Regions from separate parts of the Pseudoalteromonas obscura genome, predicted to be linked through region 3. Evidence: predicted binding sites of a transcription regulator. Region 3 holds the regulator's gene; each other region holds the start of a gene.
What was found. Region 3 encodes sigma-54, which starts transcription at its own class of promoters, with help from an activator protein. Its sites were predicted from a motif close to GTTGGCACGNNNNTNGNNT; they were not measured.

Region 1 (3,157 bases), on a different contig from region 3:
AACTCACAAAACTCGTAATTGCAACTGCATTGGGAGAAACCCCCGACATGGAATCAGTTAACTCCAATGCAATTTGTCCAGCATAATTGGCCAGCTGCTTATTATGGGAGTAGCTGACAAAGCCCGGATCAGTGTATTCGACCTCTGAGGGTGTGTTTAAGTCATTGGCCAACTGAGCAAGCTGCAACGATTGCTGTGCTTGTTTCGACTGCTGCCCTTTAGGCACTATTTGCGAATGCTGACTGCTCTCACAGCCAAACAGCGCTACCAGGCAGCTAACTAATGCTATGCTGTGTTTCATTGCCATTACCTGCTTGCTCTTTCCAATCGAATGCCATCGTGGCCAATACCATCTCGTAACGCGTTAACAACAGACTGAGGCAAAAACCCCTGTGCAGTCCCCACGACAGCTTTGCTTTTTACGCCGACAATTCGCGCGTTGACTAGCACACCACCTTGATGGTTTGCCAAAGTTCCTGCCAGCACGTAGTTAAAGGTATGCTCATCTGATAACTCTAAAAAGTCACGGCTAAATATAAAGTCCCCTTGCTTGGTAACTCGCATAAAGTCGGTCGTTTTAAAGTCAACAACAGGTACACCAAAGTTATGCAGCTCATGAACAAAGCTCTCTGACAGCTGGTTACCTAGCAACGAGCCATAGTTGTAATCTTCATCTAAAAAGACAAAGGTCGCTACTGCGATTGGCGTTCGGTCGTTCACATAGCGCAAGTTACCAATCATGTCTTGCATCAAATTTTGTACATAGTGGGTCACATTTCGACTAGCCATTTGCTGAGACACGGTCATGCCATGCATTCCTCCAGGGTGTACCTGAAACTGGCTTTCAGAGCTAGCAAAAGCATTTTTATCCACCACCATTGCCTTGCTGTTATGACGATCACTGTCAGTACTCGAGCAGCCGAATAACACAGGCAATAAAAGTGATAATGCATACTTTTTCATATCTTTCTCCGTTAATATTGGCCGCGATGAAGTAACCCATCTCGCATTTGTACTTGCTCTGTTCCCCACAAGGTCTCTTTTGGCAAGCTAATTGAAGCGGCTGACATTGTCTTGCTATTGACCATATCTATTAACCTCGCGTGTATGGTGTAAGAATTAATACTCTCACTCACACTGCCCGTCAAAATAAGGTCAAATTTGTGACGATCTTTGAGCTTTTCTATATCTCGGCTCAAAACACTATCGGCACTGTCTGATAGATTGATTGCTTTTTGCATCCGAAATTCAACAACCTGTAAGCCCATTTGCGTTAAATACGTAATGAAACTCTCTTGCACTTGATTACTCAAACCAGCACCTTGATTATTTAACGTATCGGCACCGAGCCCATTATCTTTAAAAAAGCTGGTGACGGCGACTGAAACGCCAGGTTTTAGTGGCTTGCTATACTGACTTAGCTGTGTCGCTAACTCTCCAACATAGCTGTGAACGCTACGCATGGGAGGTGCTTGCTTTGGACTTTGTTTTGCACTTGAGCCAAGCCAAGCGCTTGTGCTACATCCTGCAAGCAAGCTTACAAGCACCAAGATTAGAAATCGCATAATGACATACCTCTGGTTTATTGACGTATTCAATGCAAAAATCGAACCAAATCAGATTCTATACAATATAAAAGTCGCACAAAGATTTATCACGTCGTATCTTGCATGGATTTGCTTAACGCTTATTGCGCAACGGAAATACGCTCAACCTCACACGTGATGTGATTTTGCTTAAGCTTAAGGCAAGCTCTTGCCGCCTGCTGTGACTGTTTAGCAAACTTGTAACCAAGTAAGTATTTTTTTCGCTTTTTGTCATGTACGTAAAAAGGCTTTGTCGAAAATAAATGCCTCGACCGTTTAAACACAATCGCCACGTAGGCCTGTAATATTGTCAAAGAGTCGAACTCCCCTCCTCTAGCAATATAGCCTTTGTAATGGGGCAATTGTTCTACTAACAAATCAACTTCAAGCAGTACATCACCGTGATTTGAAAGCGCCACTTCTACCGTATTGTGCTGCCTAAAGTTATCCGTTGAACGCTTTTTGACCCTCGCCTCATATTGACCGGGTCGAATATTACTGAAGACGTAGTAACCATCGTAGGCTGATTTAACCGTCGCAACCACCTTTTGATTGCGGCCAACTAACTCAATATCAGCGTACGCCAAAGGCTGCTCTTGTCCATTGAGATCTTTTTCATAGGCCACGCCTTCGAGCTCACCGGCATGCACCACGGGATATTCCAAATAAGCGAGAAATCCTTTACGAGGCGTGATCGAACGACCGTCATGTGCTGCAATATAAAATGGATCTGGCAGTGATTCTTCATCCATCACAATATCAGTTTGCCTATTGAGTGGCATGTTTCCCAGCAAAGCAACACCTTTCGTATCGGTAAACGCTTGGGAAAAACCTTGTACTGATCGTATTTTCACGCCCTCCAAAAGCCTATCATTGCCATCAAATATCGCATTGTTATTTTGATCTAAAAAGACTTTTACTAATACCGAGCCAGTACTGGCAAGACGCCTGTCGGTGATAAAAAACTCATTGCTGTAGCTTTGATAACCCAAGCTAAATTGTCCAGTCAGCCCCACTTGCCAGTCATCGTTTTGAAGATAGCTAAATCGCCCAGTTAGTCTAAATCTGTCGTGTTGCCAATTTACCCCTGCACCGATTTCATAATCTTCATTAATCAACGATTTAGTGTAGTCCAGCTCAACATCAAACTGGCTGTCTAGGATACGGCTCAGCTGTATTTGGTAATCAGATAGCTGTTTTTGTGGGTGTAGCTGATAACCCAGCCCAATCCGGCCATATGTACCTCGGACTCGTCCTTGCCAACGCGTGATCCCCTTCAGTGTGTGGTCTGACGCCGAATTAGTTTGGTGGTAATCCAACTGGTTACTAAAAGTGCCAAACTGCGTCGCCACAGAAAGTAAACTGGACCCTAATAAATCGCTTCCAGCTTGTTCACGACGCCAGTTAAGTGTGTTTTGGTAATTAAGCCGCACATGGTTATGTCTGTATAATGTACCTGCAGCCCGAACAGCAAACTCTTGTGTGTGTTGCAGCGATGCTTGTCCTAGCTCAGTACGCACTTTGTGATCAGTAAGTACAAAACTAAGTGCATGCTGATTTACCTGCGTACG
Region 2 (3,157 bases), on a different contig from region 3:
CAGAGCGACTTAACCAACACAGTGACATTGTGCGTGCAGGGATTGGCGGCTATCCGCCTATCGCCTATTGGCTAGAGCAATTTGCTTCATATCACTCACAATTAGAGCCCGGTATGGATAAGCCTATCGTGACACACAAACTCGTTTGGGGTACACGCGTTTATTTTGAAACATTCGGATTGACCTTGGCTCAAGGGCGGCACTTTACTGATGCTGAAGCCAGAGATAGAGCACCTGTGGTGATCATCAATGAATATATGGCAGATGTGATTAAAGCCTCAGGGCAAGAGCCTATTGGCGCCAAATTGTATGCACGAAACTCAAGCGACCCTATCACGGTAGTAGGTATCGTAGGTAACTTGAACCTGCCCAACCAACCACCGATCTCACGTATATACCGCCCTCGAGTGAATACCGGGTACCCAACTATTGTGGTCGAAACAAAACCCAACGTGCAACTCACTCGACAAGGCATTAATGATTTGCTGGCGGAAGTACATTCACAAATACGCGTTTATGACTTACAAACCACAGAGCAAATTTTGTCCTCGCACCTTAAATCACAGCGCGTTGCCAGTATTTTTACTATTGTGCTTTCAGTGGTCGCGGTGATATTAGCAGGTATTGGTATTTACGGCGTATTTCGTTATGCCATTGCATTAAGACGCTATGAGCTAGGTATTAGAATGTCAATTGGCGCAACCCCTGTAGCAATTTTCAAGCTGGTACTGATAGAAAATATGCAGCCATTTTTAATCGCAGCCGCTACGGCCACCTGCGCATTACTTATCGGATACGTTAGTGCTGCGTCTACGCCCATCATGCAAATGATGAATGTGTGGAGTTGGTTTATCCCAGTCGCCCTAATAGCAAGTCTAGTCATAGGTATCACCCTGCTATCTACTTGGACAATCATTCGCCAACCAGCGCAATATGCACTAAAAGGTGCCTAACTATGATTCAAACCAGCCGCCAGCCAAAGTATGGCGTTACGATAATTTCCTTCCTGAGACGTTACTTTTGGCTTGTCGTGGCGGCTGGTTTATTTGTACTGATAATAAGTCACATAGATATGCTACACATCATTTGTGAATATGACTCTGCTGCTCAGCCAACATGTATTAGTCATGTATTTTTGCATACACTCAAAGTATTGGAGTGGCTGGAATAGCCAATGGCACAACCAGCCACAGCAAACGCACCAAAATAGTGCAAACCGTACTTAATTGGTGCACCCATTTAGTTCAATTTTCAGTTATTTATTATCACGAAAACAATTAACCCATATTTTTCAAACGCTTGAAATTTTGGCACAGATCACGCTTGGAGAAGCGCAGTTAAGCAAATTATTGCAGCAAAAAATAACCCACGAGTCGGAGGACACATGTCACAATCGGTTTTAGATTTTATTAAAGAGAATGAAGTTAAGTTTGTAGATTTACGTTTCACGGACACAAAAGGTAAAGAGCAACACGTTTCAATCCCTCATCACCAAGCCGATGAAGACTTCTTTGAAGACGGTAAAATGTTCGACGGTTCATCAATTGCTGGTTGGAAAGGCATTAACGAATCTGACATGGTATTAATGCCAGATGCAAGCACAGTTAAGCTTGACCCATTTGCTGAAGAAACAACTATGATCGTACGTTGTGACGTATTAGAACCTGCAACAATGCAAGGCTATGAGCGTGACCCACGTTCAGTCGCTAAGCGCGCTGAAGACTACATGCGCTCTACTGGTATCGCTGACACTGTACTATTTGGCCCAGAACCTGAGTTCTTCTTATTCGACGATGTTAAATACAAAACTGACATGTCAGGCTCTATGTACTCAATCGATTCAGAAGAAGCATCTTGGAACTCTGACAAGAGCTACGAAGAAGGCAACACTGGTCACCGCCCAGGCGTTAAAGGTGGTTATTTCCCAGTTGCACCAGTAGACTCTTCACAAGACTGGAGAAGTGCAACTTGTCTAGTACTTGAAGAGTTTGGTCAAGTTGTCGAAGCACACCACCATGAAGTAGCAACAGCGGGTCAAAACGAAATCGCTACACGCTTCAATACCATGGTTATCAAAGCGGACGAAATCCAAGAGATGAAGTACGTTATCCACAACATGGCACACCACTACGGCAAAACAGCAACATTTATGCCTAAACCAGTGGTAGGTGACAACGGTTCTGGTATGCACTGTCACCAGTCACTAGGTAAAGATGGTCAAAACATCTTCGCAGGTGACAAATATGGCGGCCTATCTGAAGATGCACTTTACTACATTGGTGGTATTATCAAGCACGCTAAAGCAATCAACGCGTTTGCAAATGCTTCAACTAACTCATACAAGCGTCTAGTACCAGGATTTGAAGCGCCAGTAATGCTTGCATACTCTGCACGTAACCGTTCAGCGTCAATCCGTATTCCGGTTGTACCTTCAGAGAAAGCACGTCGTATCGAAGTACGCTTCCCTGACCCAACAGCTAACCCATACCTTGCGTTTTCTGCAATGCTTATGGCTGGCCTTGACGGAATCAAAAACAAAATCCACCCTGGCGATGCAATGGACAAAGATCTTTACGATCTACCAGCTGAAGAAGCAGCAGAAATCCCAACTGTTGCCGCATCTCTTGAAGAGGCGTTGGCATCTCTTGACGCTGACCGTGAGTTCTTAACTCAAGGCGGTGTATTCACTGATGACTTAATTGATGCATACATTGCACTTAAGTCTCAAGAAGTTGAAAAACTGAACATGACAACTCACCCTGTTGAGTTTGAAATGTACTACAGCGTATAACGAAAAATATGCTCGCAGTGAACAGAGGTAACTCGTTACCTATGCGCATTGTTCGCTGCATTTTATAGTGTAAATGCGCGCTTAAATCATATGTGTTCTCAAGCCCGCAATAGCGGGCTTTTTTATGGCAAAATCGCGGTAAAACCTCTACAGTTAAACAGTGAGTATTAGCGCTTGCACAATGTTGAGAATGAGACAATGATAATGTGCTTTAACACTGTTCAATTTTTAGGGTGAGGTTGTGGTGAGTCGACTGTGGTTAGTAATAATATTATGTCTAGCGAGCCATACTGCCTATGCTGATAAAAAGGTGTATCGCTGGAAAGATGAAAATGGTAACTGGGTTTACTCAGACACACCAAGAAA
Region 3 (3,157 bases):
ATGTGGGATCGCTATCCCTTTACCTATCCCTGTACTGCCAAGCTTTTCGCGGCATAAAAGTGCCTCAAGAATCTCATGTTGATTGGCACTTGGAATTTTTTGCTGCGCCAACTCACTAATATATTGAAGTATTCTTTTCTTACTATTAAAAAGGACCGCAGCTTTGCTACAGTCCTCGGAAATGAGTGTGCTAAGTTTCATGATTTAGTGTCGAGTTAGCTTCTCTTTATGTTTAATCACTTGTCGGTCTAGCTTATCAATCAAACCATCAATTGCTGCATACATATCTTTATGTTCTGTAGAAGCGAACAATTCACCTCCGTTGACATGCAATGTGGCTTCTGCTTTTTGTATGAGTTTTTCGACATCTAAGATTACATGTACGTTGTTGATGTGATCAAAATGCCTTTCTAGCTTCGCAAACTTACTCGTTACGTAGTCTCTTAATGAATCGGTAATTTCTACATGGCGACCAGTTAAATTTAGTTGCATAAGCATTTTTCCTTCTTTTGTTACGCCTAAATCAAGCTCTTACGTTGATTAGACGGTGGAATAGCCAAAGACTCTCGGTATTTGGCAATAGTACGTCTTGCCACCTTAATACCTTGATCAGCTAATACATCTGCAATTTTGCTATCACTCAAAGGTTTAGCTGAGTTTTCAGCTGCAATTAGCTTTTTGATGAGTGCTCGGATTGCTGTGGAAGAGCATTCACCACCATTCTCGGTACTAACGTGGCTCGAGAAGAAGTATTTCAATTCGTAAATGCCACGAGGCGTGTGCATGTATTTTTGCGTTGTTACTCGAGATATTGTCGACTCGTGCATGTCAACCATTTCAGCAACATCATTGAGTACCATAGGTCTCATTGCCTCAGGGCCATGTTCAAAGAATGCCTGTTGTTGCTGCACAATGCAATTAGTAACTTTCAATAAAGTTTCATTTCTGCTTTCAAGGCTTTTAATAAACCACTTTGCTTCTTGTAAATGAGAGCGAATAAATTGACTGTCACTGCTTGATTTTACAGAGCGAGACATTGCAGCGTAATGATCGTTAACTCTTATTTTAGGCATAGAGTCAGGGTTTAGCTCTACAACCCAACGCCCCTTGACCTTTTTCACTGAGACATCAGGGATCACGTAATCGGCTTCTTCTTGCACTATACTTGCCGCGGGCTTAGGGTTTAAGCTGTGGATCAACGTCATCACTTCTTTTAGCTCACCTTCTTTGAGCTTTGTTTTCTTCATGATAGTACGATAATCACGATTCGCTAATAGATCGATATGTTCATCGATAACTAACTTGGTTTGTTCAAGCCAAGGGGTGTCTGCTGCAAATTGATTGAGTTGTACGATTAAGCATTCCTGAAGGCTTCGAGCGGCGATGCCTACTGGATCAAAGAGTTGGATGCGTTTTAATACAGCTTCAACTTCATCGAGTTCGACGGGATCTTGATCATTGTCTAGATTCAAGCTTTCTAAAATGTCTTCACACGATACGGTTAAAATGCCAGAATCATCGACCCCCTCTACAATTGACAGTGCGATCAGTCTATCCGTCGCGCTAAATGGCGTGAGCTCAAGCTGCCACATCAAATATTCTTGCAAGCTTTCTGTTGTTTGCCCTTGGTAAACACTTTCATCCTCAGGCATAGGTCCTGATGAACTAACCGGTGCCGCACTGATGTATTCATCCCAAGTAACATCCATCGCCATCTCATCGCTGAGTGTCTCTTTATTTAGAGCTGTGTCAGTGTCTTGCTCATAATCACTGAGCTGCGGCTCAGGGATCTCCTCAGAACTGGACTCCGCTTTTTCGCTTGTCTGTGATTGCTCTTGCGTTTTATCTAGACCGTTGTCAAAAGACTCTTGTTCGTTTTCTTCTACTTCCAATAAAGGATTGCTGTCCAGCGCTTCTTGAATTTCTTGCTGGAGGTCTAATGTGCTCAACTGCAGCAGGCGAATCGCCTGCTGCAGTTGTGGTGTCATTGTTAATTGCTGCCCCATGCGCAGCTGTAGCGATTGCCTCATGTATCTCTAACAATCCTTTCTGTTGTTACGCTTATTCTTAACTATAGCCTGAATTGTTCGCCTAAGTAGACATCTCGGACTGTTTGATCCGCTAAAACATGTTCAGGACTACCTGAAGCAATTAATTCACCATGGGAAACAATATAGGCTTTTTCACATACATCCAATGTTTCACGCACATTGTGATCTGTGATCAACACACCGATTCCACGGTTTTTTAAATGCTCAATAATTTTCTTTATATCTAACACTGAAATGGGATCAACGCCAGCAAAAGGCTCATCTAATAGAATAAATTTTGGATCTGCGGCTAAAGCGCGAGCAATTTCGACTCGACGACGCTCTCCACCGGAAAGCGCCATTCCTAAACTAGAGCGAATATGTTGAATATTAAATTCGTCCAATAATTCGTTTAATATCGTTTCACGCTGAGCTTTATTTAGGTCTTTACGAGTTTCCAAAATAGCCATTAAATTTTGATAAACCGTCAACTTTCTGAATATCGATGACTCTTGTGGTAAATAGCCTATCCCCATACGTGCACGGCTGTGCATTGGCAGTAGGGTGATGTCTTGCTGATCAATGTGAATGCTGCCTTTGTCACTTGGCACTAAACCGACAATCATATAAAAAGTGGTGGTTTTACCTGCGCCATTAGGCCCTAGCAAACCCACAATGCTCCCAGCTTCAACACTTAGTTCGACATTTTTAACAACTTGTCTGCCTTTGTAGCTTTTGGCGAGTGCTGTGGCTTTTAGTGTGCTCACTGTTGCTCCTTGTTACCATCTTGTTTTTTGTCAACAGGGAGTAAGACTGTTCTTACGCGCTTACCTTCGTCATTGGCTTTTTGTGCGCTGATCAGCTGTTTTTCCATATCATAGAGTATTTCTTGAGCGGAAATCTTTTGGCCTGCTTGGCTGATCTCTGCGTTACCCTTGATTGTCAGCAGGCGATTTGCGACATCATAGCGCACTTCATTGGCGCTGGCTTTTAAGAGTGAGCCATCAGTTTGTCGTTCCTGAAAGATTGCGGGAGAGCCAGTCGCAACTAACAATTGTTTATTCTCGCCTAGCTCTTCTCGCCGATGTACTTCAAGGCGATCTGCAAAGATCTTTCTCTGGCCATGA
Region 4 (3,157 bases), on a different contig from region 3:
TAAAACGAAACGTCGCATCCAAGCTGACAAAGCCATCAATTTGCGTCATGTTTGTATGGTTTGTAAAGGAGACTCTGTCATAATAGTGGCAGGCAATGGGCACTTTGCTATCAAAACTCAGGGGATCGCCCTGCAAGATGGCAATCTCGGCGAGCAAATTCGTGTAAAAAATGTAAAATCAGGGAAAACCATCCGAGCACGCGTAAAAGATGTTGATTCAGTTGCGGTCAATATTTAAAATTTTTGCTAAAGTTAGTAGTGGAATGGTCGATAAAAAGACTGAAACAACTATTTATATGGGTCAATGTCATGGTTAATAACATTAACGGTCAAAATCAGCCAAACAATGTTGCTAATAATATTAAGCAACAACGTGCTGAATTGCAAAGAAATGATGCAAGTAATACGGCAACAAAGCCTGCTGCTCAACAAAAAGCGGCCTCAGATTCGGTTAGCTTGACGCCACAGGCACAGCAATTAAAAGGCTTGCAAGACAAAGCACAACAAACTCCAGCATTTGATAGTAAGAAAGTAGAAGAGCTTAAAAAAGCCATTTCAGAAGGCAAGTATCAGGTTGACGCTGAGAAACTTGCCAAAAATATAGCGGCATTTGAATTCGATTTATATGGATAAAGATATTGAGCTGTGTATACAGCAACTTACGGCACAAATTACATCACTAGAAGCTTTGACCCAGCTTCTAGACGATGAACTAACCGCGCTCAGTTCTAGAAACGGCGATGGCTTAAAAGATATCGCGCGGCAAAAAATTACCTTCTTAAATACAATACAGAAGACTGATAAAAGTTTATCAACTTACCCGAAAGAGTTGTTTCAAGATCCAGATGTGGCGCCCTTAACGGAGCAAATCAATTTATTGCTAATCAAATGCAAAAACCAAAATGAGGTGAATGCCAAAGCAGCTCATTTAGCACATATGACAGTGCGTGAATTAAAAGAGATATTGATTGGCAGGCCAATGTCGACCACTTACACAGAAGAAGGAAATGTGGTTGAAAACGTAGGCGAAATCGTCAAAAACCTCAAAGCTTAAGTTAATCTTAGCGACAAAAAAAGCACTGTGTCGACAGTGCTTTTTTTGTTAGAAATGGCTAGTAGTACGTGACTCTTTGAATCTTTTTCGGTTTTACTTGACCAATATAAAGGTCATATACGGTTTTCATATCGAGCTCCAACTCAGTGGTATAAATATCACCCACCGCATATGACTTAAGTACTCGGGCACCTCGGATCACCCCCTGAACTTGGCTGCGCAACCCATCATTTTGTGCAACGACGCCCCGCACGGTAGTCGTGGCATTAAGCTGGTGGCCGTAAACCTGCTCGGCTAGCTCTCGATACGCTTCCAGTTTAGATACTTTAATTGCCATAAGCATTTTTTCACTATCGCTCGCCCCTGGCTGTGCGTCCAAAGGCGCGTACCCTATCGCTTTTAAAACCGGGTAGCTATCTGGTTGAACGTAACTATATTCTACATGTTTGTCGATAATTGAGCTGCAGCCAGCAAGACCTACCACTACACCTATGGCTAAAATTTTGCTAATTTTAAATAACTTTCGCATATGTTACCGACTCCTAATCATGCCAAATTGCCTTTGTGTTAATATGGCATGCACAAATTGCGCCAATGCTATTGGCATAGGATTTGCTGAACTATGAAATAGAAGTCAAAATTTTGATATGGTATTGAACGATGAAAAAAGTAAGTAGTACAGCTCTTGTAGCCTGTTTACTAAGCTTTAGTGCTCAAGCAGAATGGTTTGAAGTAACAGGGTATGCAAATGCATACACAACTGACAGAGCAGCGGCAAGGCAAGAAGCTGTGCAAGATGCCATAACACAAGCGCTGATTTTTTCTGGTGCCACTGTATCAAGCATTCAAACGCTCGCAGATGGCGTGCTTGCACAAGATCATATAAAAATTAAAAGCCACGGTGAAATCCAAGAGATCAATCTAGTATCAGAAAACACTAAAGATGGTGTTATGAGTGTAACTCTTCACTTAGATATCTTCCCTAAACAACAGCAGTGCCCTGAAGAGTCGTTTAATAAACAGATCACGATAACCCAAAGCCAGCTGATGCAACCTCATCAAGCCAGACTTGGTCAAATTTTTGACATACATAAATCGACCAGTGAACGCATGTATCACACATTGATGCAACGCAATATGTCGGTCAAGCCTATCCCATTTATAGATAAGAGCATTAATGTACGTGCGTTCTTTTCACAAAATTTTGATTACGACGCTCAGCTTATTGAGAGCCTCACAGCCTCAAGCAATAGCCAATATGTATTGCTCAGCCAAATAACAGACCTCGCCAGTACACAACAATTAAACAGTGATTATGCTTTTTGGCAAGATGACGAATACGTGAGAAGTTTCAAAATAGATTTTGCCGCTTTCGACGCAATCAGCAAAGATAAAGTATGGCAACAACACTATAGCGTAACAGGTGTGTGGCCCTATGAAAAAACCAAGATCATCGACGTATATAGCGACACCTTTTGGCATACTGACTATGGCAAACGTATACAAGGTGTTTTTAATAGCCTTGCCCAAGATCTAAACCAAGCTTTTTCATGTCTGCCAACAAAAGGTAGGATCCTTCACAAAGATCAAGATCAGGTTGTAATTAACTTAGGCAGTGCTCATGGGCTAAAAGAAGGACAGATTTTGAGTATCGCACACCGCAGTGACGTTGCAGGTGAGAGAAACCAGTTTTTTACGCGCAGCATTCAAACAATTAATCGTGTCAAAGTAACACAAGTTAATGCCCAAAATGCCATCGCAAAAAATATAAACAGCAGACCAATGAACAATATCCAAATAAACGATATTGTCGAACTTATCATCGCCCCCAGTGAAGACTTTGCACTATAACCTGGCTTCTCTGGAGCCTTTTAAACTCAAATTATTCAGCTGGCGTCCCCGGTAGGAATCGAACCTACATCAAAGCCTTAGGAGGGCCCCGTTTTATCCATTAAACTACGGGGACACGCTATCACATCAGAGGGTAAACTCTTGTTTGTGCGGTTATATTTATAACAGCGCTAAACCCTAAATGACAAGTATATTTTGAAAATAGTACGCAAAAACAGAAACCTAAATACGCAATTAAGGTATAGAGTTAGA

Region 1: QNM18_RS06375 (FlgO family outer membrane protein) is a predicted target of sigma-54. The motif match lies at 1,598-1,616, and genes of this name have one in related genera.
Region 2: glnA (glutamate--ammonia ligase) is a predicted target of sigma-54. The motif match lies at 1,307-1,325, and genes of this name have one in related genera.
Region 4: QNM18_RS06355 (flagellar assembly protein T N-terminal domain-containing protein) is a predicted target of sigma-54. The motif match lies at 1,654-1,672, and genes of this name have one in related genera.

What each region holds. Positions count from the first base shown of each region.
Region 1 covers NZ_JASJUT010000002.1:491,002-494,158, forward strand. The annotation lists gene QNM18_RS06365 (FlgO family outer membrane protein) at 1-301, opposite strand, end outside; gene QNM18_RS06370 (FlgO family outer membrane protein) at 307-963, opposite strand; gene QNM18_RS06375 (FlgO family outer membrane protein) at 975-1,565, opposite strand; gene QNM18_RS06380 (carboxypeptidase-like regulatory domain-containing protein) at 1,688-3,157, opposite strand, start outside.
Region 2 covers NZ_JASJUT010000009.1:253,571-256,727, forward strand. The annotation lists gene QNM18_RS19385 (ABC transporter permease) at 1-953, shown strand, start outside; gene QNM18_RS19390 (hypothetical protein) at 956-1,171, shown strand; gene glnA (glutamate--ammonia ligase) at 1,385-2,791, shown strand; gene QNM18_RS19400 (DUF4124 domain-containing protein) at 3,036-3,157, shown strand, end outside.
Region 3 covers NZ_JASJUT010000011.1:95,367-98,523, forward strand. The annotation lists gene ptsN (PTS IIA-like nitrogen regulatory protein PtsN) at 1-201, opposite strand, end outside; gene hpf (ribosome hibernation promoting factor) at 205-492, opposite strand; gene QNM18_RS20950 (RNA polymerase factor sigma-54) at 519-2,030, opposite strand; gene lptB (LPS export ABC transporter ATP-binding protein) at 2,072-2,797, opposite strand; gene lptA (lipopolysaccharide transport periplasmic protein LptA) at 2,794-3,157, opposite strand, start outside.
Region 4 covers NZ_JASJUT010000002.1:487,451-490,607, forward strand. The annotation lists gene flgA (flagellar basal body P-ring formation chaperone FlgA) at 1-238, shown strand, start outside; gene flgM (flagellar biosynthesis anti-sigma factor FlgM) at 310-633, shown strand; gene flgN (flagellar export chaperone FlgN) at 626-1,054, shown strand; gene QNM18_RS06350 (LPP20 family lipoprotein) at 1,113-1,583, opposite strand; gene QNM18_RS06355 (flagellar assembly protein T N-terminal domain-containing protein) at 1,715-2,905, shown strand; tRNA gene QNM18_RS06360 (tRNA-Arg) at 2,946-3,020, opposite strand.